One region of the Parabacteroides sp. D25 genome, then DNA from elsewhere that is predicted to be linked to it. Evidence: riboswitches for the same ligand, from Rfam matches in the RefSeq annotation. Region 1 holds a riboswitch; the other holds the start of a gene.
The links. A riboswitch is a leader RNA that binds a small molecule or an ion and turns the genes downstream of it on or off. The one in region 1 is predicted to bind cobalamin.
Positions count from the first base shown of each region.

Region 2: linked by a shared signal. The riboswitch ahead of HMPREF0999_RS03170 (ABC transporter substrate-binding protein) and the one ahead of HMPREF0999_RS04975 (threonine/serine exporter ThrE family protein) in region 1 are both predicted to bind cobalamin.

Region 1 is NZ_JH976501.1:336,710-340,928, forward strand. It holds gene fldA (flavodoxin FldA) at 1-207, opposite strand, end outside; gene HMPREF0999_RS04975 (threonine/serine exporter ThrE family protein) at 326-1,663, opposite strand; cobalamin riboswitch at 1,713-1,910, opposite strand; gene nrdG (anaerobic ribonucleoside-triphosphate reductase activating protein) at 2,177-2,677, opposite strand; gene HMPREF0999_RS04985 (anaerobic ribonucleoside triphosphate reductase) at 2,711-4,219, opposite strand, start outside.
Region 2 is NZ_JH976500.1:795,785-800,003, forward strand. It holds gene HMPREF0999_RS03160 (hypothetical protein) at 277-789, shown strand; gene HMPREF0999_RS03165 (precorrin-2 C(20)-methyltransferase) at 838-1,542, opposite strand; cobalamin riboswitch at 1,609-1,808, shown strand; gene HMPREF0999_RS03170 (ABC transporter substrate-binding protein) at 1,871-3,034, shown strand; gene HMPREF0999_RS03175 (iron ABC transporter permease) at 3,044-4,081, shown strand; gene HMPREF0999_RS03180 (ABC transporter ATP-binding protein) at 4,083-4,219, shown strand, end outside.

The DNA.
Region 1 (4,219 bases):
ATAACTATCCCAATCATCTTGCAAATCTCCGGCGCCCCAAGTGGAACAGCCCAATAACAAGATTTCATAAGGCGCTACATCAGCGGGAGAAGCGTTAGATACGTCATGAATATCTTTGTCTTCCACACCCAGCTTCTCTGCGATACGTTTCGCGATCCCTTCCGTCGTTCCTGTAGACGAGCCGTAGAATATTCCTATAGTCTTCATTTCTATTTGTTTTTATAGTTTGATAACGAAAGCAAATATCCGATATCTTATTAGTCTCGGCAATACCTATAAATATGTATTTTGACGGTCGGGAATACCCACGAATGGCCAGCTTAAATCACCACTCGATAAACTTACCTCTTTGCCTGCGTTTCTCCAATTCCTCTTGCAGATAACGTTGGCGGTCTTTGGCGATGTAACGACGGGCGAAGATATTGGGGACGGCTACGCCTAAAGAGATACAAAGGATGATGAGGGCGGAGTTAATACCATTGGAGAAGGCGTTCGTAACCTCGCCGATCACCCCGTGAAGGTTGATAAAACCTAATAACGAGCGATACATCAATACTCCCGGGATCATTGGGATAACAGAAGGGATCGTCAATACATGGTTCGGTACATGGAACCAATGAACCGCTTTCACTGCGATCAGGCTGACAACGAAACTTCCCATAAACGAGCCGATCACGGGACCATAGCCCAGCTCGAAGTTCACGAAGTTCCGGATGCATACGGCGATAATACCGCCTAAAGCAACCACCCATAATAAACGGCGTTGGATATTGAATATCATAGAGAAACCAACGGCGGATATGGCAGCCGCTATCGCATATACGTAATACGGATCATGCGGGACCATGCTTAGTTCGCTGAATTTATGGTCGATCGATACGTCGTTCATCACGAGCAGGCGCAAGGCGAAAGCGATACCGAAAGTCATTGCCGCTACCATCATCACCGTGTTTGCGGCACGGGTAATACCGACCAGCAAGTGATTATCGATCATATCGTCTACAAAATTAATCAAAGGTACGCCCGGTACGATGAATAGGGCACAAGCCAGTAACGGGAGATACGGAGTATCGGATATTCCCAGAAAAGATGAGGCATATGCTAGGCAAGTACAAATAAAGGCGGCAAGAGCGATCCCCATGTAGGCGTTAAGGCCAGCCTCTACACAACGGGCACGCACCCTGAAACCGATAAAAGTACAGATCGAGGTTAACAAGAACGCGATCCAGTCTCCTCCAAATAACTTACAGAAACCTCCACAAGCGAATCCTGCTCCGACCGCTACGATATAAGGGGTATAATTCCGAGGTTGGCGAACTATCTTTTCCAATTCTTCCTCATATTTATCCAAAGAATAATCTTGCTCGATCGCCCGCCATGAGAGCTTGCTGACCTGTGATATCGTTGTCATGTTAATACCATGTTTCTCGCATTTCTGGAATTTGGAGAATGAGTTTCGCTCATCGCTTACGTTCACCATAATCATGGTCCATCGGATATCGATATGCAATTTCTCCTCGGGAATCCCCATAAAGGCGGCCACCCGCTTCATGTTACGCTCGATACGGTTCGTATCGGCGGCACTTTCCATCAACAATTTTCCCGTACGGAGCAAAAGATCCAATTTGCGCCGTAATAACAATACTTCCTTGTCTGTCATCATCTTCTTTTTGTTCTTATATATGTGTTCTCTATACCCTAACCCACGAGGATATGAATCTTAAATGAATGGCAGGTCTTCTGACTGACTCCCATTCTAATGCCTTCCCGGCTTACTAGGCCAGTGGCGAAAGTAGTATTAGAATGTTAAAGGAGTTTCACAGCAGCGGGACTGTACCGGATTCTCACCGGATTCCCTTTTAATCCGTATGCCCGAACGAGCGTACGGAACCAATTCGGATGCAAAGGTATGAAATCATGCTAATATCCGTCTCGCTTCAGTAAGAATAATTATCCGGATACTTATATATTCTTTGTTGAATGCGCTTCTATTCTATAAATCACGCCGTGGTCTGTACGGATCACGCCGTGGATTTTATAAACCACGCCGTGGTTTGTACAGACCACGTTGAAAATTGAGGAATAGATGCTGATGCAATTCTCTTTATATATAAGAGAACGGATGTTTATTTCTTATTCCGTACAAGATTTTATGCATGTGTGTGCCTTAAAAGCCTTAAATAAAAGGATCGTACTTGTATTTTACGATTTCCTTTTTATTTAAAGAAGCTTGTACGTCAATTAACCGTTGGTTGCTGCTTCCCCGGAATAAAAGGCTCTCATCCCGAAGGGTTTGTTTGTAGCGGCCATCTACCAATACGTCGATATAGGATAATAAGGCGGCTTGTGCCGGGTTCTTTATCAGGTCCTCGAATTTATATCCCGTGTAGCACCAGATCGTCTTTTGGCTTTTTTCCTTGATCGCCTTGGCTACCTCGGTGAAGCCTTCCGGCTGGAACATGGGATCTCCTCCGCTGAAGGTGACGTTGGCGAACTCGTCAGCCAGCACTTTCTCCACGATCTCTTCCGTTCTTACTTTCTTCCCTTTATGGATGTCCCATGATTCGGGGTTGTGGCAACCCGGGCATTTGTTCGGGCAACCCGCCGCATAGATGGCGGTCCGGAATCCCGGACCGTCTACGGTGGTATCTTCGATGATATCTATGATAGACAACATGGTAATTGAAAATTGAAAATTGACAATTGAAAATTAGTTGTGGGTGACACGGTCGTTCAACTCGGATAGCTTGGCGTTGTTCCAACGGTCGGTGGTTCCTACCAAGTAACCGGTGATGCGTTGAAGTTTGTCCAAGTGTTTGCTGCCGCATTTCGGGCAGGCTTCCAGATTCGGGGTGGAGTTCTCGTAGCCACAATCCAGACAACGGTTACGATTATGGTTTACGGAACCGTATCCGATATTGTATTTATCCATCATATCCACGACACGCATGATCGCTTCGGGGTTATGCGTAGCGTCGCCATCCATCTCTACGTAAAAGATATGGCCGCCACGAGTCAAATCATGATAAGGAGCTTCCACTTCGGCTTTATGACGGGCACTGCACTTATAATATACCGGGACGTGATTAGAGTTCGTATAATAATCCCGATCCGTGATACCGGGGAGCGATCCGAACTTCTTACGATCTTTTCCTGTGAACTTGCCGGACAAACCTTCTGCCGGAGTTGCCAGTACGCTATAATTGTGTTGGTATTGCTCCGAGAATTGGTTGGCACGATCCCGGATATACGTAACGATCCTTATGCCTAAGGCTTGCGAATCCTCATCTTCGCCATGATGCTTCCCGGTAAGGGCTACCAAGCATTCGGCCAGTCCGATAAAGCCGATGCCCAAGGTGCCTTGGTTGATAACGGAGGCAATCGAATCGTTAGGCTTCAATTTTTCCGAGCCTAACCACAAGGAAGACATCAACAACGGGAATTGCTTCGCGTAAGCGGTTTTCTGGAACTCCATACGCTCATGCAACTGACGAGCCGTAAGTTCCAGCATATGATCCAGTTTAGCGAAAAATAGGGCGATACGCTCTTCCTTATTCTCCACTTGCATGCACTCGATAGCCAATCGTACGATATTGATCGTCGAGAAGGATATATTACCTCGTCCGATAGAAGTTTTTGGTCCGAAACGATTCTCGAATACACGGGTACGGCATCCCATGGTCGCTACCTCGTGGATATAGCGCTGAGGATCGTCCTCTTTCCAATCCTCGCTTTGGTTGAAGGTCGCGTCGAGATTCAAGAAGTTCGGGAAGAAACGACGGGCGGTGACCTTGCAGGCCAATTGGTAAAGATCGTAGTTACGGTCTTCCGGCAGATAGCTTACGCCTCGTTTCTTTTTCCATATCTGGATCGGGAAGATAGCGGTCTCGCCGTTACCTACGCCTCTGTAAGTACTTTTTAATAACTCCCGGATGATGCAACGACCTTCCGCCGAGGTGTCGGTCCCATAATTGATGGAGCTGAATACCACTTGGTTGCCTCCACGGGAATGGATCGTGTTCATATTATGGATAAAAGCCTCCATCGATTGGTGTACACGGCTTACCGTGCGGTTGATGGCATGTTGTATGACGCGTCTATCACCGCTTAATCCATCCAAGGTCTGTGTCTGGTAATCGTCGATAGGCTTATTATATAAGTGGGAGAAATCCTGTCCGTATAAATCCTCTAAGGTCTTTACTTCCTCGATAAAGCTATT
Region 2 (4,219 bases), on a different contig from region 1:
ATTTTTGTGCGAAGATGGCGAGGATCTTGCTTTTTGTGATAGCTGTCAGGCTTGAAATTAAACTTTTTGTAAAGTGAGCTTTGCAAAAATCATACGTTTTGCTTGTTGTACTTTTAAAGAATTATAAAATAGTCTTTAAAATTATTCATCTGTAATAATTTGATTAATTTTGTGATGTCACAACGATAAAAAGAAACCTAAAATGGTTTGAGTGTGATAAATTGAAACAGATAAGAGACTAATAACATTAGCAATATAATATGTAAATTTAAGGTTATGTCAACAGTAAGATTTAGTCAGGTTACATTTGCTACTAAATCGTGGGTAGCAGAAGCATGGGAAAAGATGGTAGTGGAATTGTTTAGCGGTCGTGTCGTAGCGGAAGTCAAACAATTGGATGAAGTATGTGAATCAAAGTGGGAAGTAGAATTGAAGAAGCTTCAAAACGAGGTTCATTCTTTATGTCATCATGCGATCCATCAATTGCTCCCGATAGCCGGCTCTTATCAACAGGCGTTACTGGATGACGTTGCCCAAGCCTATACGGTATACGCTCCGGAAGAAGCAGAGTCTATCTTCAACCGGGGAAACCAAGCGATCGAGGATATCAAAGGACATGTATCGGGTATTCGCTACAACGCTTGTAAAATGCGTGAGGCGAACCGTAAAGTAAGCGAGTTGGAAGATATGCACGCAAAAGCGGTCATGTACCATAATTCAGTGAAACCTTATATGGATACACTTCGTTTCCATATCGATCAGCTTAAGCATATATTGCATGTAGCGTAATAAGATGGGCTGTCCGGGTTTGGTTACTCTCCGGGCAGCCTTCTTCTTTTAGCGAGGTTGGATAATCAGTAGGGAGAAATAGGGGAAATCCTTGGAATGTATAGTGGCGATATCAGTAGTATAATATTCTTTTCTTGTTCCTACATTCTCGAAATAATGAAAAACCGCCTTATCCGCATACTGCCGGATACAAGTATGAATAGCCTCTTGGCAACCCGGTAATTTCATGATGACGATGATCATTCCATTTTCTATTTTTGCCGAAAGTTCATCGAACGACGCAGTCCCGGGGATTACGTTAATTTGCTCCTCTTGTTTTACGATATGTATCCCGGCCAAGGCACCTGCCGCTATAAATGCCGGAATTCCTGCGATTCGATCTACCGGGATTCCTGTTTCCTCGAATTTATCGTATACATATTGTATAGATGAATAAAAACCAGCGTCTCCCTCGGCGACGATCACGATTTGTTTCCCTTTCAAATATTCAGCTTGGGCATCCAGAAACAATTCGTTATAAGCGTTTAACGCATCTGTCCGTTCCTTACTCATTGGCAAAATAAACGGATGGATCAAGGATTCGTCTACCTCAATAGCTTTCAATATATCCGTCGCCCGAGATATGATTCCATGCTTGCCTTGTGTAGCAGGACAATAGATAATATCAGCCTTTTGTAATGTTTTAAGCCCTTTCAGCGTAATTAATTCCGGATCACCGGGACCTAATGAGACGAAGTGAATAGGATGATTCATGTGTATCTGTTTTTATTTGAAACGCAAAAGTCCTTAAAATTGTGGATGTATACAAATATTCTTACTACTTTTGTCACTGTAACAGGCTCCGCTTATCTCTTTTTCCGGGAGGCGGATTAAAAGGGAACCGGGTGAGAATCCCGGACAGACCACGCTGCTGTGAACTTTTAAACATTCGGACAATACCTTGGCCACTGGTTTTGTAATCGGGAAGGCGTCCTGAATGGAAGTAAGTCAGAAGACCTGCCGGTTCATAAATAAATGTTGCTGTCCCGTGGAGCAGGACGAGAGTAACTGTCAATGATCAACTGTCAATTAAACAAGGATTATGAATAAGTTTATAGCGGGTGGATGCTTGCTTTTATCGGTATTGACTTTATCATGTACTTCAGGTATCCGTGAAAAAGGAGAAATAGGGAAGACGGCTTCCGTAGAGCAATCTGCGTTCTCGCAAGAGCAGGTTAAGCCTTTATACGCCCAAGGATTCAAGCTTACCTATGCGGATCAATATCTCTTGGCTGATATCCAAGATCCTCAAAATGAGGAAAGCACCACGTTTCATTATGCGTTCGTGAAAAGAGGTGCGAAACCCACGGGGATTCCCGCTGATTATACGGTGATAGAGCTTCCTATCCGAAGCGTTATCTGTATGACTTCCCTGCAATTATCGAACTTTATTAAATTGGGTGCCTTGGATAGGGTCGTTGGGATTACCAGTACACGGCATTTGTTCAATAAAGAGATGAACGAACGCCTGAAAGAAGGTAAAACCGCTAAGATCGGTATCGAGGGGAATTTCGATAACGAGGTTATCATGAGCATGAATCCTGATTTGATCCTTGTATCGCCATTCAAGCGGGGAGGCTATGAGACGCTGAAAGACGTGGGTATTCCCTTGATTCCCCATTTGGGTTATAAGGAGACTACGCCATTGGGACAGGCCGAGTGGATCAAGTTCGTAGGCTTGCTGTTGGGGATAGAGAAAGATGGCAATGAGCGTTTCGCCACCATCGAGAAGAGGTATAATGAATTAAAGGAACTTACGGCGGATGGTAAGGTTAAAAAACGTCCGATCGTTTTTAGTGGCGAGTTACGGGGTGGAAACTGGTATGCCGTAGGAGGAAAGAGCTTCTTAGCGCAACTTTTCAAGGATGCCGGCGCTGATTATTTCTTGAAAGATGATGAGCGATCCGGTGGTGTTACATTAGACTTCGAGACGGTCTATAACCAAGCGGACGACGCTGATTATTGGCGTATCGTGAATAGTTTCCCGGGAACGTTCAGCTATGAGGCATTGAAAGAGCAAGATCCTCGTTATGAGGATTTCCGTGCGTTCCGGGAGAAAGGAATTATCTATTGTAATATGAAGAACACGCCGTTTTATGAGAGTATGCCGACAGAACCGGAGATCGTCCTAGCGGATTTGCTTCATATCTTTCATCCGGATTTATTACCGGATCATGAGTCGGTCTATTATTCTCGACTTAAATAAGGAACACTGATGAGACATTCAAATACCCTATGGATGCTGGCGATTGTCACGGCTATTTTTGTTCTAATCTTTTTGAATTTGGTGTTGGGGTCAGTCTCTATTCCTCTTCAATCGGTTTGGCATATTATCTGGAATTTAGGAAATGAGCCTATTACATGGCAGAATATTATCTGGAAATCCCGACTACCACAGGCATTGACAGCGTTGGTAGCGGGAGCTGGCTTATCCATCAGCGGCTTACAGATGCAAACCGTTTTCCGTAATCCATTGGCCGGACCTTCGGTCTTAGGTATCAGTTCGGGAGCGAGCATGGGTGTCGCTTTCGTGGTGTTGTTAAGCGGTAGTTTAGGGGGCGTTGCCTTGAGTAAACTTGGTTTTATGGGGGAGATCGCCTTATCGATAGCGGCCGTGATCGGTTCCTTATCCGTGATGGCGCTGATCGTGTATGTTTCCCAAAAGGTAAAAGGAAATGTCACGTTGTTGATTATCGGTGTGATGATCGGTTACGTGGCAAACGCCGTGATCGGTGTACTTAAATTCTTTAGCGTCGAGGAGGATATCCGTGCATACGTGATTTGGGGATTGGGTAGTTTCGCCCGTGTTTCCGGTAATCAGATGACGTTGTTCGTGATTCTTATGACAATCTTGATCCCTCTCTCGTTCCTGCTTATCAAGACCATGAACTTGATGCTTCTTGGGGATAGCTACGCACGCAATTTGGGACTTAATATCAAGCGGGCCCGTTTGTTGGTTATCACCTCGGCTGGGGTCCTTACGGCGATTGTCACTGCTTATTGCGGACCTATTATCTTCTTGGGGCTAGCCGTTCCGCATTTATGCCGGGCCATATTTCAAACTTCCGACCATCGGATTTTAATGCCTGCGGTCTTATTCGCCGGTGCGGCGTTGGCGTTGATCTGTAATTTGATCGCCCGTATGCCGGGGTTCGAGGGAGCGTTACCTGTCAACTCGGTAACCGCTTTAGTAGGTGCTCCAGTAGTGGCCTCAGTATTATTTAGAAAACGTAAGAATGAATTGAACGAGTAAGATGAAACAAGATACGATTCATATTAACGGACTTTCGATCGGTTACCATTCTAAGAGTAGTACAAAGCTGGTAGCTAAAGGTATACACTCTACGATCTATAGTGGTGAATTAACCTGTTTGCTGGGTGCTAACGGGGT